DNA from 4 places in the Bradyrhizobium sp. AUGA SZCCT0182 genome. Region 1 is predicted to be linked to each of the others. Evidence: predicted binding sites of a transcription regulator. Region 1 holds the regulator's gene; each other region holds the start of a gene.

Evidence for each region. The regulator PhoB, encoded in region 1, activates phosphate uptake and scavenging genes when phosphate is short. The targets are predictions, from matches to a motif close to TGTCATNNANCTGTCAT.
Region 2: JQ611_RS02465 (RNA degradosome polyphosphate kinase) is a predicted target of PhoB. The motif match lies at 4,635-4,651, and genes of this name have one in related genera.
Region 3: JQ611_RS21140 (alkaline phosphatase) is a predicted target of PhoB. The motif match lies at 2,839-2,855, and genes of this name have one in related genera.
Region 4: phnG (phosphonate C-P lyase system protein PhnG) is a predicted target of PhoB. The motif match lies at 5,437-5,453, and genes of this name have one in related genera.

Annotation. Positions count from the first base shown of each region.
Region 1 is NZ_JAFCLY010000001.1:481,295-488,497, forward strand. Features, by position in the region: gene pstS (phosphate ABC transporter substrate-binding protein PstS) at 1-808, shown strand, start outside; gene pstC (phosphate ABC transporter permease subunit PstC) at 1,079-2,068, shown strand; gene pstA (phosphate ABC transporter permease PstA) at 2,072-2,917, shown strand; gene pstB (phosphate ABC transporter ATP-binding protein PstB) at 2,914-3,735, shown strand; gene phoU (phosphate signaling complex protein PhoU) at 3,759-4,475, shown strand; gene phoB (phosphate regulon transcriptional regulator PhoB) at 4,551-5,252, shown strand; gene JQ611_RS02280 (GcrA family cell cycle regulator) at 5,422-5,931, opposite strand; gene JQ611_RS02285 (aspartate aminotransferase family protein) at 6,501-7,203, shown strand, end outside.
Region 2 is NZ_JAFCLY010000002.1:33,742-40,944, reverse strand. Features, by position in the region: gene JQ611_RS02475 (TerC family protein) at 1-685, shown strand, start outside; gene ppx (exopolyphosphatase) at 844-2,346, opposite strand; gene JQ611_RS02465 (RNA degradosome polyphosphate kinase) at 2,374-4,572, opposite strand; gene JQ611_RS02460 (chromosomal replication initiator DnaA) at 4,734-5,411, opposite strand; gene JQ611_RS02455 (CDP-alcohol phosphatidyltransferase family protein) at 5,500-6,042, opposite strand; gene purM (phosphoribosylformylglycinamidine cyclo-ligase) at 6,202-7,203, shown strand, end outside.
Region 3 is NZ_JAFCLY010000020.1:3,319-10,521, reverse strand. Features, by position in the region: gene JQ611_RS21155 (hypothetical protein) at 47-538, shown strand; gene JQ611_RS21150 (phosphatase PAP2 family protein) at 578-1,333, shown strand; gene argG (argininosuccinate synthase) at 1,452-2,789, shown strand; gene JQ611_RS21140 (alkaline phosphatase) at 2,942-4,699, shown strand; gene JQ611_RS21135 (TetR/AcrR family transcriptional regulator) at 4,716-5,336, opposite strand; gene JQ611_RS21130 (homocysteine S-methyltransferase family protein) at 5,569-6,525, shown strand; gene JQ611_RS43035 (OmpA family protein) at 6,580-7,203, opposite strand, start outside.
Region 4 is NZ_JAFCLY010000008.1:118,805-126,007, forward strand. Features, by position in the region: gene JQ611_RS11610 (alpha-D-ribose 1-methylphosphonate 5-triphosphate diphosphatase) at 1-821, opposite strand, end outside; gene phnL (phosphonate C-P lyase system protein PhnL) at 836-1,534, opposite strand; gene phnK (phosphonate C-P lyase system protein PhnK) at 1,544-2,335, opposite strand; gene JQ611_RS11625 (alpha-D-ribose 1-methylphosphonate 5-phosphate C-P-lyase PhnJ) at 2,328-3,212, opposite strand; gene JQ611_RS11630 (carbon-phosphorus lyase complex subunit PhnI) at 3,209-4,312, opposite strand; gene phnH (phosphonate C-P lyase system protein PhnH) at 4,315-4,920, opposite strand; gene phnG (phosphonate C-P lyase system protein PhnG) at 4,920-5,378, opposite strand; gene phnF (phosphonate metabolism transcriptional regulator PhnF) at 5,498-6,226, shown strand; gene phnE (phosphonate ABC transporter, permease protein PhnE) at 6,236-7,084, opposite strand; gene phnE (phosphonate ABC transporter, permease protein PhnE) at 7,081-7,203, opposite strand, start outside.

The sequences.
Region 1 (7,203 bases):
GACCGTGACCTTCGGCGCCACCGATGCGCCGCTGAAGGCTGAGGCCCTCGAAAAGGATGGCCTCGTGCAGTGGCCGATGGTGATGGGCGCGATCGTCCCCGTCGTGAACCTCGAAGGCATCAAGTCGGGCGAACTCGTGCTCTCGGGCGAAGTGCTCGGCGACATCTATCTCGGCAAGATCAAGAAGTGGGACGATCCCGCGATTGCCAAGCTCAATCCGAAGCTGAAGCTGCCGACCGACGCCATCACCGTGGTCCGCCGCTCCGACGGTTCGGGCACCACCTTCAACTTCACCGACTATCTGTCGAAGTCGAACGCCGAGTGGAAGGCCAAGGTCGGTCTCGGCACCGCGGTCGAATGGCCGACGGGCGTTGGCGCCAAGGGCAATGAAGGCGTTGCCGGCAACATCGGCCAGACCAAGAACGCGATCGGCTACGTCGAGTACGCCTACGCCAAGCAGAACAAGCTGACCTATGCCGCGATGGTCAACAAGGCAGGCAAGACCGTGCAGCCGACGGTAGCCTCGTTCCAGGCTGCTGCGGCCAACGCCGACTGGGCGAAGGCGCCCGGCTACTACGTCATCCTCACCGACCAGCCCGGCGAAACCTCGTGGCCGATCACCGCCGCGACCTTCATCCTGATGCACAAGTCCGCGACCGATAAGGCCGCGTCCCAGGAAGCCATCAAGTTCTTCAAATGGTCGTTCGAGAAGGGCGGCAAGATGGCTGAGGAGCTCGACTACATCCCGATGCCGGACTCCGTGGTTAAGCTGATCGAAAAGACCTGGACCGCCGAGATCAAGAGCTGAACTTAAGAACAAGAGCCGGGCGGCGTTCCGGCCCGGCGACAATGGGAGCGTGCTCCCACTTTGCCCAACCCGGGTCTTTCCGGGTTGGGTCTTTCCCTCCGGGCAGGAGGGCGAATACGGGCGGGTCTGGTTTGCCGAGTGACTTGGTCGACAAGGTCTTGGTCGACAGGGTCTTGGCCGACAGGGGTCTTGGTTCAAGAGTCCGGTGCAAAACCGGCGCCGGGTCCGGGGCAGTTGGGCTATACAGTACAGGGGATTGGCGTGGCAGACATGGCCGTTCAGAGCGACGTGATGGAAGCTGCAGGACCTTACGATCGCGCCAGGGCCCTCAGCGCCTTCAAGCTTGGTGACGTTACCTTCTATTGGCTCACGCGCGCCTGTGCGATCTCGGTGCTGCTCATTCTCGGCGGCATCATCTTATCGCTGATCGTGGGCGCCTGGCCTGCGATCAGGGAATACGGCTTCTCGTTCCTGTTCACCTCGCGCTGGGCGCCATCAGCCGATCCGCCGGTGCTGGGCGCGCTCGGGCCGATCTACGGCACGCTGATCACCTCCGTGATCGCGATGATGATCGCCATTCCGGTCGGTATCGGCATTGCGGTGTTCCTGACCGAGATCTGTCCGATCTGGCTGCGCCGTCCGATCGGGCTCGCGGTCGAACTGCTCGCCGGCATTCCCTCGATCATCTACGGCATGTGGGGCTTCTTCGTGCTGGGCCCGTTTTTGGCCAACTCGTTCCAGCCGTTCATGATCAGCATCTTCGACGGCGTCCCGGTTCTCGGCACCATCTTCGCAGGTCCCCCGTCTTATCTCAGCCTGTTCAACGCCGCGCTGATCCTTGCGATCATGGTGCTGCCCTTCATCACCTCGATCTCGGTCGACGTCTTCAAGACGGTGCCGCCGGTGCTGAAGGAAGCCGCCTACGGCGTCGGCTGCACCACCTGGGAAGTCGTCCGCAACGTGGTGATCCCCTACACAAGGGTCGGCGTGATCGGCGGCGTGATGCTGGCGCTCGGCCGCGCGCTCGGCGAAACCATGGCGGTCACCTTCATCATCGGCAACTCGTTCAAGATCTCATCTTCGATCTTCGCGCCGGGCACCACGATCTCGGCGGCGATCGCCAGCGAATTCGCCGAGAGCGACGGCCTGCACCAGTCCGGCCTGATCCTGCTCGGCCTGCTGTTGTTCGTGCTGACGTTCTTCGTCCTGTCGGCCGCCCGGCTGATGCTGATGCGGCTGGAAAAGAAGGCGGGGAACTGAGCCATGAACCCGATTTACGCCTCCCGCCGCCGCAATGACATCATCATCCGGGGCCTCTGCGTCGGCGCCGCCTTGTTCGGCGTGACATGGCTAGCGCTGATCCTGTTCACGCTGTTCTATAACGGCCTGGCCGGCCTCAACCTGGCCGTCTTCACCCAGGACACGCCGCCGCCCGGCTCGACCGATGGCGGTCTGCGCAACGCGATCATCGGTTCGATCATCATGACTGCGATCGGGGTCGGCATCGGCGCGCCGCTCGGCATGCTGGCCGGAACCTATCTGGCCGAATACGGCAAGCATGACCGGCTCACCTCGGTGATCCGCTTCATCAACGACATCCTGCTCAGCGCGCCCTCGATCATCATCGGCCTGTTCGTCTACGGCGCCATCGTGGTGCCGATGGGCGGCTTCTCGGCCTTTGCCGGCTGTCTGGCGCTGGCCGTGATCGTGATCCCCGTGGTGGTCCGCACCACCGAGGACATGCTCGGCCTGGTGCCCAATCCGCTGCGTGAAGCGGCGTCCGCGCTCGGCCTGCCGCGCTCGCTGGTGATCAAGCGGATCGCCTATCGCGCCGCGCGAAGTGGTCTCATCACCGGCGTGCTGCTCGCCACCGCCCGCGTCGCCGGCGAAACCGCGCCGCTGCTGTTCACCGCGCTGTCGAACCAGTTCTTCAGCCTCGATCTCACCAAGACGATGGCGAACCTGCCGGTCACCATCAACAACTTCGTGCAGAGCCCCTACGAATACTGGAAGCAGCTCGCCTGGAGCGGGGCGCTGCTCATCACCCTGACCGTACTCGCCCTGAATATTGGCGCGCGCATCCTTGGCGCCGAGAGGACCGCAAAATGACCGAAGTTTCTGTATCCATGAGTGCCGTCAACGCGGGCGTTCCCCACGTGGCGCTGCCCGACGCGCCGCCGAAAGTGACCGCGCGGGGCCTGAACTTCTACTATGGCGAGCACCACGCGCTGAAGAACATCAACCTCACGCTCGGCACCCACCGCGTCACCGCCTTCATCGGGCCGTCCGGCTGCGGCAAGTCCACGCTGCTGCGGATCTTCAACCGGATGTACGACCTCTATCCGGGCCAGAAGGCGACCGGGCAATTGATGCTCGACCAGACCAACATCCTCGACCCCAAGCTCGATCTCAATCTGCTGCGCGCCCGGGTCGGCATGGTGTTCCAGAAGCCGACGCCGTTTCCGATGACGATCTACGAAAACATCGCCTTCGGCATCCGCCTTTATGAGAAGATCTCGAAATCCGAGATGGACGGCCGCGTCGAAAAGGCGTTGCGTGGCGGTGCGCTGTGGAACGAGGTCAAGGACAAGCTGAATGCATCGGGCCTCAGCCTGTCCGGCGGCCAGCAGCAGCGGCTCTGTATCGCGCGCACGGTGGCGGTGCGCCCTGAAGTGATCCTGTTCGACGAGCCCTGCTCGGCGCTGGACCCGATTTCGACCGCCAAGGTCGAGGAATTGATCACAGAATTGGCGGAGGACTACACCATCGCCATCGTGACCCATAACATGCAGCAGGCGGCGCGCGTCTCGGACAAGACCGCCTTCATGTATCTCGGTGAACTGGTCGAATTCGACGACACCAACAAGATTTTCACCTCGCCGAGCGACCGACGCACCCAGGATTACATTACCGGCCGGTTCGGCTAAGCGCACATCGCGAGGAGAAGACAATGGCTTCAGAGCATACCGCGAAGGCGTTCGACAGCGATCTTCAGGAATTGACCCGCCTGGTCGCCGAAATGGGCGGCCTTGCCGAACGCATGATCACCGAATCCGTCGATGCCTTGATCCGGCGCGACGTTGCGCTGGGAAAACGCGTCGTCGCCTCCGACGCCGAGATCGACCGCCTGCAGCACCTGATCGAGGAACGCGCGGTGCTGACGATTGCCCGCCGCCAGCCGATGGCCATCGACCTGCGCGAGATCGTCGGCGCCATGCGGGTGGCCACCGATCTGGAACGGATCGGCGACCTCGCCAAGAACATGGGCAAGCGCGTCGCGGCGCTGGAGAACGATTTCCAGCCGCTGAAACTGATCCGCGGTCTCGAACACATGACCGATCTGGTGCAGTCGCAGGTCAAGTCCGTGCTTGACGCCTACGCGTCGCACGACCTGCCGGCGGCGATGGCGGTCTGGAAGGGCGACGAGGAAGTCGACGCCATCTGCACCTCGCTGTTCCGCGAACTCCTGACCTACATGATGGAAGATCCGCGCAACATCTCGTTCTGTATCCATCTGATGTTCTGCGCCAAGAACATCGAGCGGATCGGCGACCATGCCACCAACATCGCCGAGACCGTGTTCTACATGATCGAAGGCCAGCAGATCCTCGACAAGCGCCCGAAGGGCGACATGACGAATTTTGCCACGACTGTGCCGGGAAACTAGTTACTGAACTGACAGCGGAACGAGAGACGTTTTTCGCGTATCGACAGCGCGTCAAAACACAAGAGGCTTACATAGATGAACGCACGCATTCTGGTGGTTGAAGACGAGGAAGCGCTCACCACGCTTCTGCGCTACAACCTCGATGCCGAAGGCTATGAGGTCGAAACCGTCGCCCGCGGTGACGACGCCGATACACGGTTGAAGGAGCGGGTGCCCGACCTGATCGTGCTGGACTGGATGCTGCCGGGCCTGTCCGGCATCGAACTGTGCCGCCGCTTAAGGGCGCGGCCGGAGACCAAGGCGCTGCCGATCATCATGCTGACCGCGCGCGGCGAGGAAAGCGAACGGGTGCGGGGGCTGGCGACCGGCGCCGACGACTACATCGTAAAACCCTTTTCGGTGCCGGAGCTGCTGGCGCGGGTGAAGGGCCTGTTGCGGCGGGCGAGCCCGGAGCGGCTGGCCACCGTGCTGACCTATGGCGATATCGAACTCGACCGCGAGAAGCGCCGCGTCGCGCGCTCGGGCCGTCCGATCGATCTCGGCCCCACCGAATATCGCCTGCTGGAGTTTTTCCTGGAACATCCCGGCCGCGTATTCAGCCGCGAGCAACTGCTCGACAGCGTCTGGGGCCGCGACATCTACATCGACGAGCGTACCGTCGACGTCCATATCGGCCGCCTGCGCAAACTGCTCAACCCCGGCCGCGAACAGGACCCGATCCGCACCGTGCGCGGCGCCGGCTACGCGCTGGATGATCGGTTCGCGAAGGTGGAGTAGCCAATACTCCATCGTCGTCCCGGCGAAGGCCGGGACCCATAACCACAAGTATCGATTTTTGAAGCGAGCTGGAGCTCCAGCCAAGCCTAACCACGATCGCCTGTGGTTATGGGTCCCTGCGTTCGCAGGGACGACAGCGGATATTTTCCGCGTAGCTGATGCGCAGCCCTTACCTGGTCGGCTTCGGCGCCGGGCGGCGGCGATCGGAGGCCGGCTGATAGGCGATGCGCGAGTGATGCGCGCAATAGGGCAGGCTGCTGAGCGCCTTGCCGCCGCAGAAAAAGAATTCCGAGCTGGAGGGGTCGCCGATCGGCCAGTGGCAGGTGGCCTCGTTCAATTCGAGCAGCGTCAGCCGCTGGCTCATCGGCACCACATTGTCGTAGGCGACCGGATCCGGCTCCATCTCCACCTCGAAGGCGTGGGCCAGCGCGGTGTTGCCGCGCGACACCGGGCGCGCCACCCGCATCATCTGCTGGGCGGGGCGCGCCTTGCGCTGACGCGGCGCGGCCGAGGAGGGGCTCTTGGCACGGCCGGAGAGACCCAGCCGGTGCACTTTGCCGATCACTGCATTTCGCGTCACATTTCCGAGTTCCGCGGCGATCTGGCTGGCGGAAAGTCCGCCCTCCCAGAGCTTTTTAAGCTGCTCGACGCGCTCGTCGGACCAGGTCAATACCGTCATCGCATTCTTCCCTTCGCACAGAGCCGGCCAAACCGGGGGCAGCGCTGGCGATGCCAATTCTCAAAAATCCCAGCGGGCAGAATCCCTTAGCCCTCGCCGGGCGCAAAAAAGCCGCCCGAACGTTTACGCCTTACAAAATGGACTCTAGGGGTCAGTACTTCCGCACGAGATGTCGTACCCGACAGCCCAGACGCTACAATATGGCGGGACTCTGGCGCAAGAGTACGCGTCCGTGCGTCCACATGTTCCGGTATTTATGCATTGTAATTGGAGTTTTCCACGGCACCGGAATGCTACGGATTGCTTTATCTTGCACCGCAGGGAAGCGGTTCGAGCATGATCCGGAAAAGTGGACGCCGGTTTTCCCTCGGGACAAGCGCAAGGCGCTTGCCCGGAGATCATGCTCAAAACAAGCGGATTTCGGCGTGTTGACACGGTCCAAAGCCAGCATAGAATGCCTGTCACGTGCCGCCCCGAAAAGGCGGCACGTTTTGTTTTCGCAAGACCGGCTGTGCCGCGTTCGCGCCAATGCACGCTATGTGGCCGGTCTCTAACCGTCAGTGATAGCCATGACCAACAGCGCCCCGTCGCATCTGCTTCCCGTATTCGCGAGAGTCGATCTCGGTTTCGAACGCGGCGAAGGCGCGTGGCTGATCTCGACGTCAGGCGAGCGCTATCTCGACTTCACCTCGGGTGTGGCAGTGAATGCGCTCGGCCACTGCCATCCGCATCTGGTCGCAGCCTTGCAGGAGCAGGCCACCAAGCTCTGGCACATGTCGAACCTGTTCAGGAGTCCGGACGGCGACAAGCTTGCAGCAAGGCTGTGCGAGCAGAGCTTTGCCGATCTGGTGTTCTTCTGTAATTCCGGCGCGGAAGCGATGGAATGCGCGATCAAGGTCGCGCGCCGCTATCACGCCGCCAAGGGACATCCCGAGCGCTACCGCATCGTCACCTTCGAGGGCGCGTTCCACGGCCGCACGCTGGGCACGCTGGCGGCGACCGGCTCGGCCAAATATCTGGAAGGTTTCGGTCCGCCGCTGGACGGCTTCGACCAGGTCGCGCATGGCGATCTCGAAGCGGTGAAGAAGGTGATCGGGCCGCAGACCGCCGCCATCCTGATCGAGCCGGTGCAGGGCGAGGGCGGTGTCCGCAGCGCGCCGCATGCGTTCTACAAGGCGCTCCGCCAATTGTGCGACGACAAGGGCCTGCTGCTGATTTTCGACGAGGTGCAGACCGGCATGGGCCGCACCGGCGATCTGTTTGCCTATAAGC
Region 2 (7,203 bases), on a different contig from region 1:
GATGGCGTGCCGCGGGCTGCCGCCGCGCCAGCGGTTCTGGGGCATGATCCTCGGCGCCGGCGTCGCCGTTGGGCTGCGCATCATCTTCACCGGCATCGTCGTGTCGCTGATGGCGCTACCGTTCCTCAAGCTGGTCGGCGGACTGGCGCTGCTCTACATCGCGGCCAAGCTGTTGGTGCCCGAAGATGAAGGTGAGGGCGACGTGCACGCGGCGGCGCATCTGTGGGCTGCCGTGCGGATCGTGGCGATCGCCGACATCGTGATGAGCCTCGACAACGTGATCGCGGTTGCGGCGGCCGCCAATGGCAGCATTCCGCTGCTGGTGATCGGCCTTGCGATCAGCGTTCCCCTGATCGTTGCCGGTGCGGCGCTGATCATGGCGCTGCTGACGCGCATGCCGGCTCTGGTGTGGGCCGGTGCAGGCCTGCTCGGCTGGGTCGCGGGCGAGGTGATGGCCACCGATCCTGCCGTCGTTCCGCATCTGCGTGCGCTTTCCGACGGCCCGGTCGGCGTCCAGCTCGACAAGCTATTCGGCTGGACCGGCCTGCACTTCGCCAATGGCGGTCATGGCGCCGAGGTGGTGTGCGGGCTGATCGGCATCGCGATCGTGCTGGTGGTGGGATCGATGTGGCGCAAAAGCGCGCAGCAGAAACACGCCGCGGAGCACGCCGCCAAGGCGGCGTAGGTGTTCAGACAGCGGATTGCGTAGCGAACGGCTCGCATCGCGAAAACGGTAACGCCCGGGAATCTCCCGGGCGTTTTTTATGTGAGCTTGGCGTTCTCGGCGATCCGTCGCATCCCTGCTTGGGGCCGCTGTGCAATGAGACAGGGATAATTCTGTCTTTACCGCCGCACGATCGAGCCGGAGCGTCCGACCAGCCGCGCCAGTTGCTTGAAGCGGCTGCCGACACGGTCGGCGACCAGATCGACCATCCGGTGCTCGAACACCAGCATCAGCTTGCGGCCCTGGCTGCGGAAATGCGTCGCGGGCAGCACGCCGGTTCGCGCCGCCGAGATCAGATGCGCAACGCGGAACGCCGCGCCCAGCATTCTGGCGCGTTCGTCCATCGCCGGAGGCACCAGCTCGCGAATGCGCGCCGGCGGTTCGTTTTCCTCGCTGAGACCGGCGTAGCGATAAAACACCGACAGCGCGACAAAGGCGCGGCCCTGGTGGCTGATCGAGCCGAAATTGCCGTTGGTGATCAGGCTCAGCGTCTCCTCGCCGCGATGGTCCGGATGCACCCGCCAGCCGATGTCGGACAGCAGGCATGCGGCGTGGCGCAGCCGCCGTTCCTCGACGGTTTCGCGCAGCTTGACGACCCTGACCAGACGATCGGTCCACGAGACCAGTTCTTCGGCATGGCGGGCGGACCGCGACAACAGCTGGTTCAGCGTTTGCGCGGCGCAGATAAATCCATCGAGGGCGCGCTCGGATGGTGGCAGCTTTTCATACAGCAGCCCCTCGCGCACGCCGAAGGTCGAGAACACGATGGTCTTGGGCCTGGCAACGCGAATGATGTGTTCGAGCACCAGCGCCGCGTAGGTCAGCAGCGGCCGCCGCGCGTCGGAGATCATCTCGATATTGGCCAGCATGTTGGCCGCGGCCAGCCGCCTCAGCCGCTGCGCGAAGTCGAGCGCTTCCGCCGCCGGGATCGAATAGCCGTGCATCACCCGCAGCGGGTAGTCGCTCTGGATGATGTGGATGCGCGCCAGCGCGCGCCAGGTGCCGCCGACCGCATAGAAGGTGCGGCCGCGGCCGGCCTTGAGCTGGGCGACGTCGGACAGTTCGTCCCGGACGATTCGGTCGGCGCGTTTCAGCGATTTGTCCGACAGATCCTGCAGCGCCAGGCTGCCGAGCGGTAGCGTGACGCCGCTGCGGACGCGGTTGCGGTGCACGTCGATCAGTTCGAGCGAACCGCCGCCGAGATCGCCGACGATGCCGTCGGGATTGTGCACGCCGGACACGACGCCGAGCGCCGACAATTTGGCCTCGCGCGGTCCCGACAGGATTTGAATGGGGGCGCCGCAGATGCGCTCGGCCTTGGCGATGAAATCGGGGCCGTTGGAGGCGTCGCGGCAGGCCGCCGTGGCGATCGCATAGACGCGGCCGACCTTCTGGATCTTGCACAACGCGCGAAACCGCCGCAGCGCGGTCAATGCCTTGGCGACGGCGTCGGTCGCCAGCAGCCCGGTGGTCTGGACCTCGCGGCCGAGCCCGCACAGCGCCTTCTCGTTGAAGATCGTGACGAGGCTGCGCGCCATCGTTTCATAGACGACGAGACGAACCGAGTTCGAACCGATATCGATGACGGCGACGCTGGTTGCGCGCTTGCGCGGCCGCTTCACCGCCAATCCCCCATATGACGTAACCCGCTAGGACGAATGCTGACGCTCATTACGGCGCGTGAGGCGGCGCGGCGAAGATTCCTTGAGAGACTTTCCACGGCCTGACAGACTCGGATTCGTCATGAAGTAGTTGTGCAGATTGAACGGCTCTTCGCCTTTCGCGGCCTTCATACGCGTTGAAGACCCGTCCGGCAACAATTGCCAGCTTTGCTCGGTATCCTTCAGGTTCGCGACCATGATCTGTTCGAGAACCTGCTGATGCACCGTGGGATTTTGCAGCGGACAGAGCACCTCGACGCGGCGGTCCAGGTTCCGCGGCATCATGTCGGCGGACGAGATATACACAGCAGCTTTTGTGCTCGGCAGGCCTTGACCCATGCCAAAGCAGTAGATTCGGCCGTGTTCGAGGAACCGGCCGATGATGGATTTGACGCGGATGTTCTCGGAAAGTCCGGGCAGCCCGGGCCGCAGGCAGCAGATGCCGCGCACCACGAGCTCGATCGCGACGCCGGCCTGCGAGGCCTCATACAGCGCATCGATGATGTCGGGGTCGACCAGCGAGTTCATCTTCATCCAGATCGCGCCGGGCTTGCCGTGGCGGGCGTAATTGGATTCACCCTTGATGTGTTCGATGATGCGGTTGCGCAGCGTCAGCGGCGACACCGCCATGCGCTCGATGTCGCTGGGTTCGGCGTAGCCGGTGATGTAGTTGAATACCCGAGCCGCATCGCGCCCGATGATCGGGTCCGAGGTGAAGTAGGACAGGTCGGTATAGATGCGCGCGGTGACCGGGTGATAATTGCCGGTGCCGGTGTGGACATAGGTGGTGAGGTTGCCGCCCTCGCGGCGCACCACCATCGACAATTTGGCGTGGGTCTTCAGTTCGATGAACCCGTACACCACCTGCACGCCGGCGCGTTCGAGGTCGCGCGCCCAGCGGATATTGGCTTCCTCGTCGAACCGCGCCTTCAGCTCGATCAAGGCGGTCACCGACTTGCCGGCTTCGGCGGCTTCGGCCAGCGCGCGCACGATCGGCGAGTTGTTCGAGGTGCGGTAGAGCGTCTGCTTGATGGCGACCACGTCGGGGTCGCGGGCGGCCTGTTGCAGGAACTGCACGACGACGTCGAAGGATTCGTAGGGGTGATGGACCACCAGATCCTTCTGCCGGATCGCAGCGAAGATATCGCCGCCATGGTCGCGCACGCGCTCGGGATGGCGCGGCACATAGGGCACGAATTCGAGGTCGGGCCGGTCGAGCCGCGTCAGCTGCGACAGCTCGTTCATCGCCAGCACGCCGTCGACCAGGAAAATCTCGTCGTCGGCGGTGGACAGCGCTTGCTGCACGAAGGCGCGAAGCTCCTCCGGCATCTTGGCTTCGATCTCGAGCCGGATCACCGATCCGCGCCGCCGCCGCTTCAGCGCGGTCTCGAACAGGCGGACCAGATCCTCGGCCTCTTCCTCGATTTCCAGTTCGGAATCGCGGATGATGCGGAAGGCGCCCTGGCCCTTGACGGTATAGCCGGGGAACAGGCGGCCGATGAACAGGCCGGTGGCCTGTTCCAGGGTGATCAGGCGTACCGCGCCGTCCTTGCCCGCGGGCATGCGGATGAAGCGGTCGATCTTGCCGGGCATGCGGATCAGCGCGTTCATCGGCTTGCCGTCGGCGACCCGCGACAAATGCAGCGCGATCGTGAAACCAAGGCTCGGGATGAACGGGAAGGGGTGCGCCGGATCGATGGCGAGCGGCGTCAGCAGCGGGAAGATGTTATGGAGGAAGTGATCCTCGATCCAGCTCCGCTCGGCCTTGGTGACGTCATGGCCATCGACCAGAATGATCCCGGTCTTGGACAGAATGGTGCGCAGGTCGCTCCAGATCGCCTGCTGATCCGAGGCGAGTTCCGAAACCGTCTTGTTGATGGCGACGAGCTGCTCGGACGGGGTCAGGCCGTCGGGGCTGCGTTCGGCGATACCTTCACGGACCTGCGCCTTGATACCGGCGACACGGACCATGAAGAATTCATCAAGGTTATTGGCTGAAATCGACAGGAACCGGACCCGCTCCAGCGTGGGGTGGCCGGGATTGACCGCTTCCTCGAGCACGCGGCGATTGAAGTGCAGCCAGGACAGCTCGCGATTGATGAACCGCTCCGGGCTGGTGGCGATGGCCAGTGGCGCTTCGGCAACTGCGTCTTTTTCTGTTATTTCAATAGCTTGTGCCGAGTCCATGAAGTTTCGGTCCATCTCAGTTGGAGCGCAGCGCCAGTTTAGGCGGATGCCGTGCGCACCATGTGATAGTTGGATGACGTTTCGATGACATTGATGTTCCGCCCGCCGCCGCCGTCAAGGCGGCGGGGGCGTGACATGGCGCGCAGCGGCAGCAGCGCCCGTCAGGCGTTGCGCAGCAATTCGGCTGCCAGCGCCCGGGTCACCGGCCGGCCGAGCCGCAGCGCCTCGCTATCCAGCAGGTCGATGGCCTGGCGCGCAGCCGCATAGGATCGCTCGATCCGGCTGGCGAGATAGCTCACGACAGTCTCGTCGATGCTCAGCTGCCGGTCGGCGCAGAATTTGACGATCAGGCTGCGGAACAACAGATCGTCGGGCGGCAATAGCGGCACCGTCGGCACCGCGCGCAGCCGCGACCGCAGATCGCGCAGCTCGACCTCGAAGGCCGATGGTGCCATCCGCGCCGTCATCAGAATGAAGGCTTCGTCTTCCCGCCCCAGATTCATCAGGTGGAACATCGCACGCTCGTCGAAATCCCCCGGTTTCAGGTCCTCGACCACCAGCGCCCCCGTCGCAAGCGCGCCGGGTACGGCGGTGGGCGTCAAAGCGTGTGCGGATATCGAGCGGGCGCCGGCTTGCTCGGCCCAGATCGCGGCGAGATGGCTCTTGCCGGAGCCTTCCGGGCCTACCAGCAGCATGATGCGGTTGGGCCAGTCGGGCCAGCTTTCGATCAGCGCCAGGCCCGCCTCATTGGCCGGCCCTTCCAGAAAATTGTCGCGGGTCAGGCTTTCTGCATGCGGCAGCGCAAAGGCAAGCTGACGGGGTTGAACGCGAACTGCCACGCAAGTCTCCGGAACCATGGCGTTTTCAAGCGAAGTGGGTACCGGTTCGCGTGAGGACGCGTCAAACAAAACGCTTCAAACAAAACGCCTATTTGGCCTCGATCGTACTCATGTGCCGCACCCACTCCACGAGATAGAGGGAGACGGAAACCAAAGTAAAGACCGTAACAAAGCCCATCAGGATCAGGTCGTATGGCGTCGGCTTGAAGTTGAAGCCGAGCGACGCCAGCACCAGGGCGGCGAACGCCACCTGCGCCACCGTGTTGAGCTTCGAGACCATCAAGGGTTTCATCGGGATAGGCTTGTCGAACAACCATGACACAATCACGGCGGTGACGATCATGATGTCGCGCGACACCACCAGGATCACGATCCACAGCGGCACCGCGCCCCAGATTCCGAGCGAGACGTAGATCGAGACCAAAAGCGCCTTGTCGGCGAGGGGATCGAGCAGGGCGCCGAGCTCGCTGGTCATATTGAAGCGCTTGGCGAGGAAACCGTCGACGGCGTCGCTGACGCCGGCAATCACGAAGATAGCGAACGCGATCTCCATCTGCCTCGAGGCGATCGCCCAGACGATAATGGGCACCAGGATGATGCGACCCAGTGTAATGATATTCGGAATATTCAACTCGGTCGCTTCCCGGCTACCGGCCTAATTGCGTAACAGATCCGGCCCTTTGCGGGGCGGGCCGGTTGTTATCTACATAGTATATCGACCCCGCGCTTGCGAGCCATTGCAGGATCGCCGAAATCCTCGTAACCAGCCGTCTTCTGACGGGAATTGAGCATGATCGACCGCAAAAACGGGCTCACTTACGCCGATTCGGGCGTCGATATCGATGCGGGCAATCGCCTCGTCGATCTCATCAAGCCGATGGTGCGTGCCACCGCCCGCGCCGGCGCCGACGCCGAGATCGGCGGCTTTGGCGGGCTGTTCGACCTCAAGGCAGCCGGCTTCACGGACCCGGTGCTGGTGGCCGCGACCGACGGCGTCGGCACCAAGGTCAAGATCGCGATCGAGACCGGCCTGCACGGCGGAATCGGCATCGACCTGGTGGCGATGTCGGTCAATGACCTCGTGGTGCAGGGCGCCGAGCCGCTGTTCTTCCTCGACTATTTCGCCTGCGGCAAGCTCGATCCGGAAGCTGCGGCTGCCATCGTGGCCGGCATTGCCGAGGGCTGCCGGGAGTCCGGCTGCGCCCTGATCGGCGGCGAGACCGCGGAAATGCCTGGCCTCTACAAGGACGGCGATTACGACCTCGCGGGCTTTGCTGTGGGGGCTGCCGAGCGCGGCACGCTGCTGCCGAGTTCAGACATTGCGATCGGCGACGCCGTGATCGGTCTTGCCTCCTCGGGCGTGCATTCCAACGGCTTCTCTCTGGTCCGCAAAATCGTCGAGAATTCCGGCCTCGGCTTCGACGCCCCGGCACCGTTCTCGCCTGTGATGACGCTCGGCGGCGCGCTGCTGGCGCCGACGCGGCTCTATGTGAAATCGTGCCTGCGCGCGATCCGCGAAACCGGCGCAATCAAAGGCCTCGCCCACATCACCGGCGGCGGCTTCACCGACAACATTCCGCGCGTGCTGCCGAAGCATCTCGGGGTCGGCATCGATCTGGCGCGGCTGCCGGTATTGCCTGTCTTCAAATGGCTGGCCGAGCAGGGCGGCATCGCCGAGCTCGAATTGTTGCGCACCTTCAACTGCGGCATCGGCATGATCGCGATCGTCAAGCCGGATGCGATCGACAGGGTCACCGAAATCCTCACCGAGGGCGGCGAGACTGTCGCCCTG
Region 3 (7,203 bases), on a different contig from region 1:
TGGAGAGGTTCGTGACCGAGCAGCGACGCAATGACGGATTGATGCTATGGCGCTGATCGGCCGCTTCTTCGTCATCCTGTTCGGATTCCTGTTCGCCTGTCTGGCGGCGGGGATGATCGTGGTCGGCGCGGTGCTGTATCCCGAATTCAGCGATCTCGGCGCAGGGCCGATCGATCAGGGCGCGATCAATGTCGTGCTCGGGTTCGGCTTCATTTTCATCTCGGGCTTTGCGCTGTTGCCGGCGCTGATCGTGGTTCTGATCACGGAGGCGTTTTATGTCCGGGGCGTGCTGACCTATGCGATCGGCGGCGCGCTCGTAGGCTGCGCCTGCTATCTCGGTCTGGTCCCGTTCGATCCCGAAACGATGCGCTTTGACGGCATCGTCCGCCGCCATCTCGAAATCATGACCGGAGCGGGCATCGTCGCGGGCCTGGTCTACTGGGTGATCGCGGGCCGCTCCGCCGGCGCATGGCGCGAACCGCCAAGACCTTTGCGGCCGCCACCGCCGCTGCCGGCGCACTCACGGCCGCATCCGTGAGCCTTTTCAAGACCCATCCCCTCGGTTAAACACCGCGCCATGAACCGGACCGGACTTTTCATCGCGCTGGGGCTGGCGCTCATTATCGGACTGCTGTTCGGGATTTTCCCTGAACTCGATCTGAAATTGGCGGCGTTGTTCTACGATCCCGCGACCCATTCGTTTCCGTTGAAGCAGAGTTGGCTCGCCGCCTTCGCCCGCGACGCCGCGATGTGGATCGCGTGGGCGCTCGCATTGCCGTCGCTCGCGGCCATCGTGGTGAAGATGGTGCGGCCGGATTTGCCGATGTTCATTCGCGCGCGTACCGCGGTTTTCCTGCTGAGCACCATCCTGCTATCCGCCGTCGTTCTCACCAACCTCACCTTCAAGACCTATTGGGGCCGGCCGCGGCCGGTGGTGGTGACGCAGTTCAATGGGCCGCAGGAGTTCGTGCCGTATTGGGATCCGCGCGGCACCTGCGGACGCAACTGCTCGTTCTTCTCCGGCGAGGGCGCCACCGCATTCTGGGCCTACGCGCCCGCGGCGCTGACGCCCCCGACGTGGCGGCCCTTGGCCTATGTGGCGGCGACCCTGTTCGGGATCACCACCTCTGTGCTGCGGATGGCGTTTGGCGGGCATTTTTTCACCGATGTGGCGGCCGCCGGCCTGGTGAGCTTTCTGGTGATCTGGCTGGCCCATGGCTGGCTATACCGCTGGCCGTCGACCCGGGTCTCGGATTCGGCCGTCGAGACCGCATTGGCCCGCCTGGCCCGGCCCTGGAACCGTCTGACCAAGGGCTCGCGCCAGCCGGGCTGAGCCATCCCGGCCAGCTGCTGCCTCGTGCTATTAAAGGCGTGCCGACAAGCGCGAAGTTTGATATTCGCGCACCCAAAGCCGCAAACGACATCCACCATTTCGACCGATTGGAAGCACGATGAGCACGATCCTGAAGAGCCTGCCCAAAGGGGAAAAAGTCGGCATCGCTTTTTCGGGCGGCCTCGACACGTCAGCGGCGCTGGTGTGGATGAAGCAAAAGGGCGCCCGCGTCTTTGCCTATACCGCCAACCTTGCCCAGCCTGACGAGGCCGACTACGAGGAGATTCCGCGCAAGGCGCTCGAATTCGGCGCCGAAAAAGCCCGCCTGGTGGATTGCCGCACGCAATTGGTGCACGAAGGCATCGCCGCCATCCAGTCCGGCGCCTTCCACGTCTCGACCGGCGGCAACACTTATTTCAACACCACGCCGCTTGGTCGCGCGGTGACCGGCACGATGCTGGTCGCGGCCATGAAGGAGGACGGCGTCAACATCTGGGGCGATGGCTCCACCTACAAAGGCAATGACATCGAGCGGTTCTATCGCTACGGCCTTCTGACCAATCCGAGCCTGCGGATCTACAAGCCCTGGCTCGACCAGCAGTTCATCGACGAGCTCGGCGGCCGTGCGGAAATGTCAGCGTTCATGACCGCCAACGGCTTTGCCTACAAGATGAGCGCCGAAAAGGCTTACTCGACCGATAGCAATATCCTGGGCGCGACCCACGAGGCCAAGGATCTCGAAAGCCTCGACAGCGGCATCAAGATCGTCAACCCGATCATGGGCGTGCCGTTCTGGCGCGACGACTGTGCCGTCAAGGCCGAAAAGGTTGTCGTGCGCTTTGCGGAGGGCCAGCCCGTCGCGCTGAACGGCCAGACCTTCGCCGATCCGCTGGCGCTGTTCCTCGAGGCCAACGCCATCGGCGGCCGGCACGGTCTTGGCATGAGCGACCAGATCGAGAACCGGATCATCGAGGCCAAGAGCCGCGGCATCTATGAGGCGCCCGGCATGGCGCTGCTGCACATCGCCTATGAGCGCCTGGTCACCGGCATTCACAACGAAGACACCATCGAGCAATACCGGATCAGCGGCATGCGCCTCGGCCGGTTGCTGTACCAGGGCCGATGGTTCGATTCGCAGGCCCTGATGCTGCGTGAGACCGCCCAGCGTTGGGTGGCGCGCGCCATTACCGGCGAGGTCACGCTCGAGCTGCGCCGTGGCAACGACTACTCGCTGCTCAACACCGAAAGCCCGAACCTGACCTATCAGCCGGAGCGGCTGAGCATGGAGAAGGTGGAAGACGCGGCGTTCACGCCGGCCGACCGTATCGGCCAGCTGACCATGCGCAACCTCGACATCACGGACACCCGCGCAAAGCTGAAGCTCTATTCGGACACGGGCCTGCTATCGAGCGGGGATGGTTCCGAGATCTTCAAGCTCGGGAACGACAAGGACTGAACCTGCGAGGCCGGACTTTGTTTGGCGCCTCTGCACCGCTGCGGCCCGCCGTTACATAGCTGTCATCCGGGGTGGATAGAACTGGTCACCTTCACTTCTTGCTGAGCAATGGCTGTCGCTGTCCCGCCGGCAAGCACGCGCGGAGCCCGAGATTGATCAAGCCAGTCACCGTCATCACCCTCGCCGTCCTGTTCTCGGCATCGCCGGTTGTTGCCCAAACAGTTTATCCGATCGACCGTGCCGAAATTCTCTCCGGCGCGCGGTTCGACTTCAAGGTCGAATTCCCTGACCGGGTCGACCAGTCGAAATTGAAGGTAACGGTCAACGGCGAGGACCATGCCGCCGTGTTCGGTCGGTCCGCAACGTTTATCGAGCGTGAGGACGGCAAGGACCAATCCGCGCTGATGCTTCGCGATGTCGAGCTGGCAAAGCCCGGCCCGTTCGTCGTCGAGGTCAGTGACGGCACGAAGAGCCGCAAGGTGACGTGGATGGTCTACGACACCGGGCCGCGCAAGGCGAAGAACGTGATCCTGTTCATCGGCGACGGAATGTCGCCCGCCCATCGCGTCGGGGCGCGGCTGCTTTCCAAGGGCATTGCGGAGGGCAAGAGCCTCGGCAAGCTTGCGATGGACGACATGCCGCATACGGCGCTGGTGGCGACCGCCGGCTCGGATTCGATCATCACCGATTCGGCAAACTCGGCCAGCGCCTATTCCACCGGCCACAAGAGCGCGGTCAACGCGATGGGCGTCTATGCCGACCGCACCAGAGACGCGTTCGACGATCCCAAGGTCGAAACCATCACGAGCCTTGCCCAGCGCCGGCTCAAGATGAGCATCGGTATCGTGACCACCACCGAAGTCGAGGACGCCACGCCGGCGGCGATGGTGGCGCATACGCGCCGCCGGGCTGCCTATGACGAGATCGTCGAGCAGCTTTTCGTGGCGAGGCCCGACGTGTTGCTGGGCGGCGGCAGCGCGAACTTCCTGCCGAAGTCGGCGGCCGGATCCAAGCGCAAGGACGAGATCGATTATATCGCCCGGTTCCGCGAGGCCGGTTATGCCCTGGCGACGACCGCAGGCGAACTCAATGCGTTGGCGGCCAAACCCGAAACGCGCCAGTTGCTCGGTCTGTTCGCCACGGGAAATATGGACGGGGCGCTGGATCGCAAATTCCTCAAGGGTGGCGGCGTCAAGAAATTTCCCGAGCAGCCCGACCTGACCGAGCAGCTCCAGGCCGCGCTGAACGTGCTGTCGAAAAACGAGGCCGGCTTCTTCTTGATGGTGGAATCCGGATTGATCGACAAATACGCGCATGCCCTCGACTTCGACCGCGCCGTCTACGACACCATCATGCTCGACAACGCGGTGCGCCTCGCCCGCGACTGGGCGAGCAAGCGCGGCGACGACACCCTGATCCTGGTGACGCCGGACCATAACCACCCCAACGCACTGGTCGGCACCATCAATCACGACATGAGCACGACATCGGAAGCGCCGATGCGCGAGCGCGTCGGCGTCTACGACAAGGCCGGCTTCCCGAATTACCCGGCGCCCGATGCCGACGGCTATCCCTCGCGTGTCGACGTCAGCCGGCGGCTCGCCATCTTCTCGGCCAGCCTGCCCGACCATTACGAGACCTTCCGCCCCAAACTCGACGGCCCGAACGACCCGACCATGAAGGGAGACGATGACGGAACCTTCAAGGCCAACGAAAAGTACAAGGGCGTTCCCGGCGCCGTGCTGCGGCCCGGCAATCTGCCGGCGATGATGAACGCCAGCGTGCATTCCGGCGAAGACGTCATCCTGACCGCGACCGGGCCCGGCAGCGAACGGGTCAAGGGTTCGATGGACAATACGGAAGTCTTCCGCGTGATGGTCGACGCGCTGGGGCTTGCCGCTGCGAAATGAACTGTCGAAGCCTGCGTCAGGACAGCGATGGAGCTGAGAACATCAGCTTCACGCAGCTTCGAAAGATCAGGATCTGCCGTTCCAGCCGGGTCGGATCGTTCAGCGTTTTCGACATGATGATCGCACCATCGACAATGCACGACATCATGTCGGCGAGATCGTCGAGATCGATCGGCTCCCGCAGTGGATGGACGGCGGCGATGCCGTCGAGGATGTGGCGGAAGCGCGCATTCCAGTCGCGCACCGACTGTGCGGTGAGCTCGCGCACCTCGCGGTCGAACAGCCGCTCCTGATAGCAGACGCTGGCAATCAGGCAGCCGGGATGCCCGTTCGGCAGATCGGCCATCACTTCGGCGAGCAGCTTCAGCGAAATCAGGAACGCCTGCAGCGGATCGTCCGAGAGCTGCCGGCCGCGTGCGAAGACGTCGTCGAACAGCTGGTCGTTGGTCTTGACGTAGCGGCGCAGCATTTCGCGCGCGAGCGCATTCTTGTCCTTGAAATGATAAAAGAAGCCGCTCTTGGTGAGGCCGGCCTCCGCGATCACTTCGTCGATCGACGTGGCGCCAAATCCCTTCGCGAGCACGGCCGCTTCCGCGATCTCGAGAATTCGCTCGCGCGTCGCTTCGCCTTTTCCCATCGCGTGTCTCCAGAAACTGTACTTGCGGTACGGTTTTGACTCGTGCACTGGCGCCGCGATTTTGCACGCGCCGCGCAACCATCTGATTTCCTAGCATTTTACGGCCCGAAATTCAGCCGCACCACGAGCCGCCTAGGAAACCGCGACACTATGCGGCACCAGTTCCACCAGACCAGGGCGCGCCGCGCTGGACCTACCAACAGCGCCTTTTGCCGATCACGGAGATATTGCAATGACAAAATATCGATACGACCTGCCGCAGCGCCGCGGCGGTATTTTCCTCACCGATGGTGGCATGGAAACGACGCTGATCTTCCATGAAGGGATTGATCTGCCCCATTTCGCCGCCTTCGTGCTGCTCGACAGCGAGGTAGGCCGGGGCACGCTGAAGCGATACTACCAGGCCTATATGGCGGTCGCGCGCGACCATGGCGTTGGCTTTGTGCTGGACAGCCCGACATGGCGGGCCAATCCCGATTGGGGCGCCATGCTTGGTTACGATGCGGCCGCGCTCAGGACGATCAACATTCGCGGGATCGGGTTGCTCGAGGAGCTGCGCGCCGAATGGGAAAGGCCGATGACGCCCTGCGTCGTCAGCGGCGCCATCGGCCCGCGCGGCGACGGTTACAAGGCCGGCAACATGGATGCGGCCGAAGCCGAGGCCTATCATGGCGCGCAGATTGCGGCCTTCGTCGAAGGCGGCGCCGACATGGTGACGGCTTATACGCTCACGAACATCAATGAAGCGATCGGCATCGCGCGTGCGGCCAGGGCGCAGCAGATTCCGGCGGTGATCTCGTTCACGGTGGAAACCGACGGCCGTCTGGTCAATGGCGGGACGTTGCGCGAAGCGATCGAGGCGGTGGATCGCGCGGCGCAGGATTCGGTCGAATACTTCCTGGTCAATTGCGCGCATCCGACGCATTTCGAGCATGCGCTGAAGGCCGACGAGGCCTGGGTCAAGCGCATCCATGGCGTCAGGGCCAATGCATCGACCAAGAGCCATGCCGAACTGGATGAGTCTGCAACGCTCGATGCGGGCGATCCGCAGGATCTCGGCCGGCGCTATCTGAATCTCAGGCGCTCGTTTCCGGCGATGCGCATTCTGGGCGGTTGTTGCGGCACCGACCATCGTCACGTGGCGGCGATCTGCGACGCCTGTCTGCCGCCGCGGGCGCTCAGCGCCTGACACAAAAAATGGCCGGGATTGCTCCCGGCCATTTTCATATTGTGCCGACCGACCTCAACGCCGCGGCGGCGCGGTGCCGGGCGGGGGCGGCGGCAGCGAGGCCTGGCCGCCATTGAGCAGCGGGGTGATGCGGCGGACCGTGACGCGCCGGTTGATCTCGCTCGGTCCGTCCGTCTGCTCCTTCGGATACTGCTCGCCGTAACCCTGCGAGGTCAGGTTCTCCGCTGGCACGCCGAACTGCTGCGTCAGCAGCGTTGCGGCGGATTCGGCGCGGCGGTCCGACAGCGAGAGATTGTCGATGTCGGAGCCCACCCTGTCGGTGTGCCCTTCGATCAGGAACACCTCGCGCGGGTTGGCCTGGATCGCGCGGTTGAGGCCGTCGGCGATCGCCTGCAGCTTCGCCGCCTGGTCCGGCGGGATCTCCCACGAACCGGTTGCGAAGTTGATCGAGTTGACGTCGATGCTCGGCATCTGCATCCGGACATTGGGGCTGTAGCGGATTTCGTCGAGCGAGTAGCGCCGGTCGATCCGTTGTACCGGCGGCGCCACCATGGTGTCGTAGATCACTTCGGGGGTCGCTTCGTCCGCGCTGACGATGTAGCGGTCGTAGGGCATGTTGACCACTGGCGGCGGCAGATCGACATAGAAGCCGCCGACCGCGCGCGGATCGCGGTAGCT
Region 4 (7,203 bases), on a different contig from region 1:
CCGATGCCGGCCTGGTGCAGGCCGCGCGCGGCTTCCATCGTGGTCGGAAACTCGGCCACCGCGACGCGGTCGCGCACGGCGTCGATGACATTTTCCTCTGTCGTGTCGTCATGGCTGGCGAGCGGTATCGCGTATTGATGCGCCAAGGCCACGATTTCGCGCATATTGGCCGCGGCATAGGTCTTCTGGTAGGCAAAGCGCCGCTCGAACAGCACGTCGAGCTCGGCGTCGGTCATGCCGCCGCCCTTGCCGCGGTAATAGTCGCGCAGCTTCACTTCGTCGCGGAACTGGCGCTGTCCCGGCGTGTGGTCCATCAACGACATCAGCCGGATGTCCGGCCGGTCGATCAGCTCCTTGGCTTCCTCGACGACGCTCGGCATCGGGATTTCGCAGCGCAGATGCAGGAAGTGATCGGCACGCAGCAGATTTTCCTCACGCGCCGATGTGATCGCCTTAGCGAGTATGCCTGCCCTGCCATCGACCTCCTCGGCGCCGTCCTCGCGCCAGACCCGCAGCGAGTCCAAAACTGTCGTGATGCCCGAGGTGGCTAGCTGTCCGTCATAGGAGACGACTGCGGCGATCGGATCCCAGAACACTTTTGGCCGCGGCACGTAGTGCGCTTCGAGATGGTCGGTGTGCAGCTCAATCAGGCCGGGCATGATGAGGTCGCCGGCGGCGTCCACAGCTCGCCCGGGGGCATCGCCCTCGCCGAATTCGGCGATGCGGCCATCTGATATGGCGACCCAGCCGCGCGCGATCACGCGATCGGCGAGGATGATGCCGGCATTGCCCAAAATGGTTTCGTGCTTCGTTGCGCTCATCTCACTTCTCTTCCCTATGCCGCCGAGGCAAACGACGTCACATCGACGATCCGGTCCGCGATCAGATGGCGTATCTCGTCGTCATGGACGATCGCGACCATCGCCACCCCCTGATGTTTCTTCTGATCGATCAATTCAACCACGACGGCGCGATTGGCGGCGTCGAGTGACGCAGTCGGCTCGTCCAGGAGCAGGATCGGCAGATCGGAAATGAAGCCGCGCGCGATATTGACGCGCTGCTGCTCGCCGCCCGAGAACGTCGAAGGCGGCAACGCCCACAGCCGCTCAGGAATGTTGAGGCGGCGCAACAGCGTGCCGGCCTGCGCGCGCGCCTCTGCGCGGGCGATCCCGTTCACGATCAGGGGCTCGGCCACCACGTCGATGGTCGCGACCCGCGGCACCGCCCGCAAGAACTGGCTGACATAGCCGATGGTGGAACGGCGCACGCTGAGCACCTGACGCGGTTCGGCGGTGGCGAGATCGATCACGGTGCCCTGGTGGCAGATGCCGATCCGCCCGCCGTCGCAGCGATAATTCCCGAAGATCATCTTCAGGATCGAGGATTTGCCGGCGCCCGACGGTCCCGACAGCACCACGCATTCGCCTGATACAACGTGGAACGAGACCCCGCGCACGACGGGTAGTTCGACCCCGCCCTGCAGATGCATGGTGAAGGTTTTTTCGGCGTTAGTGATGTCGATCATCGCGGTCATTGGCCCAACTCATGCCGGCAAAATCGAGGAAACGAGTAACTGGGTGTAGGGTTCGCGGGGATCGTCGAGCACCTGATCGGTCAATCCGGTTTCGATGACCCGACCGCCCTTCATCACCATGACGCGGTGCGAGAGCAGCCGCGCCACCGCAAGATCGTGGGTGACGACGATGGCCGCGAGGCCCAATTCGCTGACGAGGTTGCGCATCAGATCAAGCAGCCGCGCCTGCACCGACACGTCGAGGCCGCCGGTCGGCTCGTCCATGAACACCAGCCGCGGCTCGGTGACGAGATTGCGGGCGATCTGCAACCGCTGCCGCATGCCGCCGGAGTAGGTCCGCGGCGCATCGTCGATACGGTCGGTATCGATCTCCACCCGCTCCAGCCAGGACGACGCCGTGTCGCGGATGCGGCCGTAGTGATTCCAGCCCACCGCCATCAGCCGCTCGCCAACATTGGCCCCGGCCGAGACCGCCATCCGCAGGCCCTGCGCGGGATCCTGATGCACAAAACCCCAATCGGTGCGAAACAAGAAACGCCGTTCGGCCTCGCCCAACGCGGAGAGATCGCGCAGCACGCCATCGCGCATCCGGTACGAGACGCTGCCCGCCGTCGGCGCCAGTTGCGCCGACAGCAATTGCAGCAGCGTCGACTTGCCCGACCCGGACTCGCCGACCACGGCCAGCACCTCGCCGGGATAGAGCGCAAAGGACACGTCGCGGCAGGCAATCAGCCGGCCATAGGTCTTGCCGAGATTTTCGGCGACCAGAAGCGGTTGATCGTCGAGGGTTTGCTCAGCCATGCGCCCTCTCCTTGTGCGGCGCCGCGCTTTCGCTGCCGCGATGCCCGGCCGTTTGGCGGCTCTCGCAATAATCGGTATCGGAACAGACGAACATCCGGCCGCCCTTGTCGTCGGTGACGATCTCATCGAGGTAGGAATCCCCGGCCCCGCACAGCGCGCAGGGCGCGTCGAACCGGTAGCGCGTGAAGGGATGGTCCTCGAAATCGAGCGAGACCACTGACGTATGCGGCGGGATCGCGTAGATCCGCTTCTCGCGGCCGGCGCCGAACAATTGCAGCGCCGGGCAGTTGTCCATCTTGGGATTGTCGAATTTCGGCGTCGGCGACGGGTCCATTACGTAACGCGCGTTCACCTTCACCGGATAGGCGTAGGAAGTCGCAATATGACCGAAGCGCGCGATGTCCTCGTAGAGCTTGACGTGCATCAGGCCGTATTCGCCGAGCGCATGCATGCGCCGGGTTTCGGTCTCGCGCGGCTCGAGGAAGCGCAGCGGCTCGGGGATCGGCACCTGATAGACCAACACCTGCCCGCCATGCAGCGGCGCTTCGGGAATCCGGTGCCTTGTCTGGATCACAGTGGCGTCAGCCGTAGCGGTCGTGGTCGCAACGCCTGTGGTCTTGCCGAAGAACTTTCGGATCGAGATCGCGTTGGTGGTGTCGTCGGATCCCTGGTCGATCACCTTCAGCACGTCGTCGGGCCCGAGAATCGCCGCGGTCACCTGCACGCCGCCGGTACCCCAGCCATAGGGCATCGGCATCTCGCGGCTGGCAAACGGCACCTGATAGCCGGGGATCGCGATCGCTTTCAGGATCGCGCGGCGGATCATCCGTTTGGTCTGTTCGTCGAGATAGGCGAAATTATACCTCGGCGCGTTCATTCCGCAGCCTCCTGCATCGGCGGCGCTTCCGTGGCCTCGGCGAACTCCTTGCGCAATTTGCGCAGCAGGCCGAGTTCGGACTGGAAGTCCACGTAGTGCGGCAGCTTGAGATGTTCGACAAAACCGGTCGCCTGGACATTATCCGAATGCGACATCACGAACTCTTCGTCCTGGGCCGGCGCGATCACTTCCTCGCCGAGTTCGCGGGCGCGCAGCGTGCGGTCGACAAGCGCCATCGACATGGTCTTGCGCTCGCTCTGCCCGAACGCCAGCCCATAGCCGCGCGTGAAACACGGCGCTTCGGTGGCCGAGCCCTTGAACTGATTGACCATCTGGCATTCGGTCATCGCGATCGCGCCGAGCGGCACGGCGAAGCCTACGTCCTCGGCCATGAATTCGATCTCGACTTCGCCGAAGCGGATTTCGCCGGCAAACGGATGGTTGCGGCCGTAACCGCGCTGCGAGGAATAGCCAAGCGCCAGCAGAAAGCCTTCGTCGGCGCGCGCCAGGTTCTGCAGGCGCAGGTCGCGGTCCGCCGGGAAGCTGAGCGGCTCGCGCGTGAGGTCGCCGACCGGCGTCTCCGCATCTGCCTTAGGCGACGGCTCGATCAGGCCGTCCCGGCCGAGAATGTCGGTCACGCGAGGCGTCGCCGCGAGCGACGCTTCGCTCGTCTCCGGCGTTTCCGGAGAAAACCCCTCGGCAAGCTGAGGATCCAGCAAACGATGGGTATAATCGAAAGTCGGCCCGAGGATTTGCCCGCCGGGAATGTCCTTGAAGGTCGAGGAAATCCGCCGCCGCACCTGCATCGCGCCGGTATCGACCGGCTCGGTAGCGCCGAAGCGCGGCAGGGTGGCGCGGAACGCGCGGACCAGGAAGATCGCCTCGATCATGTCGCCGCGCGCCTGCTTGATCGCGAGCGACGCGAGTTCGCGGTCGTACAACGAGCCCTCGGTCATGACCCGGTCGACGCCGAGCGACAACTGCTCGGATATCTGGGACAGCGAAACCTCGGGAACGTCACGGTCGCCGCGCCGCTCATGCGCCAGCAGGCGATGGGCGTTCTCGATGGCGCGTTCGCCTCCCTTGACGGCAACGTACATGTCTAGCCTCCCCTCGCGAACCGCGTGGTGCGCGGTATCGCGACAATTGCATCGTCATGGACCAGCACGACATCGATGCCGCGCGGAAACAGAGGCACATTGACGGCAAGCCGTTCGAACAAATCATGGGGCTGGATCGCGGCCTGCAGGATCGCTGTGCCGTCGATGCCGGGGCCGCGCAGTTCGAGGGCGGGCCCCTGCGACAGGCTGTCGACCTGCAGGATCAACGTCGTCGAACGATCCGGGTATTCATTGCTGCCGAACGCAAAACGATCGAGCGCCGGAAGCTCGCGGGGACTACCGATCAGGGCAAAGCTGCTGATCGAGGAATCCGCGATCACAGGCGCGCTGGTGTGGAACTTGAGCCATTTGGCAACGTCCGTCGTTGCCGACATCCGGCCGTCGAGCCAGATCGGCGTATCATGGTCGAACAGGGTCAGCGCAATAGCCGCGGTGCCGCGCATCATCGCGGCGGGCGTGCCGGCGACGGCCGCAATGCGCTGCACGCTGCCGGGACGCGCCATCGCATCCATCACCGAGCGGAAGGTCGATTGCGCTGACAGCACCTTGTCGGCAAATCCTGCGGGCAGTTCGGCAACCGTCGTCATCAACCCTCTCCCCGCACCAAGGTGTAGAAATCGACCCGCGTCGCCGCAGCCTCGGTCGCCTTGCGGTTCCGCGTGGCGGTCATTGCCGCGCACAGTGGCGCGATCACCTTTGTCTCGATGAGGCCGGCGAATTCATCCGATTGCACCATGGCGTCGCACAGCGCGATCATCCGCGCTTTCTCGCGGTCGCGGCCGAGCGTGTAGCCGAATCCGACCTGGCCGGTCGAAAGCCGCACCGCCGCACGCGATACCGTGGCTTCGCCGAGGTTGAAGGCAGAGCCGTCGCCGCCGATACGGCCGCGCACCATCACGAGGCCGTTTTCCGGCTCGCGCAGATTCTCGTGATCAGGCAGCGTGATCGCCGCCAGACGGCCGGATATCTCTGATGGATCGGAATGCGCCAGCACCGCCATGACGGCCTTGCGCTGCGCCTGCTTGTCGTTCTCGGTTGCCGTCATATCCACCTTGCCGGAATCAAGTTGTCTATGCTAATAGACAACTTCATAACCAAACGCCATGACTGTTTGGTGACAACAGGGTTGTTTTTTCGGATGACCGTCCCGGATATATTCACACCATGAGCATGCAGGATGCGGCCACCGGTGTGGCGTTGTGGCGGCAGGTCGCCGACGGGATCGAACGCGCCATTGCGGAGGGCCGCTTCGCCGCGGGCGAAAAGCTGCCGGGTGAAATGGAGATCGCCGAAACCTATCGCGTCAACCGCCATACCGTGCGCCGGGCGCTGGCGACGCTCGCCGAACGCGGGCTGGTGCGCGCCGAGCGCGGCAGCGGCACTTATGTCGAGACCCAGCGCCTCGCCTATCCCTTGCGCTCGCGGACGCGGTTTTCCGAGATCGTAGGCGCCGGCGGCCATGAACCGCGCGGCCAGTTGATCGAAGCGTCCGACGATGTCGCGACACGTGAACTGGCGCGGGAACTCGGGCTGAAGACGGGCGCACCCTTGGTCCGGATCGAGGCGCTGCGGCTGGCCGACCGGACACCGATCTGCGTCAGCACCTCATGGCTTTCCGCCGAGCGCTTCCCTGACGCGGGACAGGTCTTCGCCAGCGTGCGCTCGATGACCAAGCTGGTCGCACATTACGGCATCCGCGATTACCGCAGGTGGTCCACCCGGATCACCGCCGCCATAGCCGACGCCAGCGACGCCGCACGGCTCGATCTCGCGCTCGGCCGCCCGGTGCTGGTGGTCGACAGCACCGACGTCGATCCCGACGGCCAGCCGATCGTAACCAAGCGCTCGCGCTTCGCCGCCGAGCGCGTCGAGTTCATCGTCGAAAGCGATTAGATCGCTGGATCAGACCACCGCGCGCTGGCCGATGATCGCAAACCGCAGCTTGCCTGAAATCCAGTCGATCGCCGCCACCGCGACCAGGATCATCAGGATCAGGAATGAGACTTTCTGCCATTCCAGCACCCGGATCTGCTCGGCCAGCTGCAATCCAATGCCGCCGGCGCCGACGATCCCGATGATCGTAGCCGAGCGGGTGTTCGATTCGATGAAATAGAGCACCTGCCCTGCGATGACGGGCAGCACCTGCGGCATCAGCCCAAACCGTATTTCGTGCAGCGCATTGCCGCCGGAGGCCCGGATGCCCTCGACCTGCTTCCGGTCGGCGGCCTCGATCGCTTCGGAGAACAATTTGCCGAACGCGCCGAAATCCGCCACCGCAATGGCCAGCACGCCCGCGAACGGCCCAAGGCCGACGACGTTGATCCAGACCAGCGCCCAGATCAGCGTGTCGACGCCGCGGATCGAATCGAGAAAGCGGCGAACCGGGAACCGGAAGATACCCGACGGAACGATGTTCTTTGCCGCCAGCAGACTGACCGGCAGCGCGAGCAACGCGGCAAGGGTCGTGCCGAGCAGCGCGATCGACAGGGTTTCACCGAGCGCAACGAGATAGACCGGGAGCGAACTGCCGGGATCGGGCGGGATCATCATCATCGTGATCCAGCCGAGCTGGCTCAGCCCCGCCAGCATCCGCGCCGGCGAAAACTCCAGCTCGACCAGCCCGAACACGAAGATCCCGAACGCAGCCAGCAGCATCGCGGGGATCGCGAGACGGGAGGAAACCGGCCGGTCAAAGACCTCGGGATAGCGGCCGCGCAAATCCCCGGAGTCAGGCGCAGGCAACCGTGTCATGCCCGCGCCTCCCTGCCAAACAGCCGCCCGCGCGCCCATCCGGTACCGATATCGATCAGGAACACGGTGACAATGATCATCAGCAGGATCGCGCTGACGTCGGAATAAAAGAATTTCCT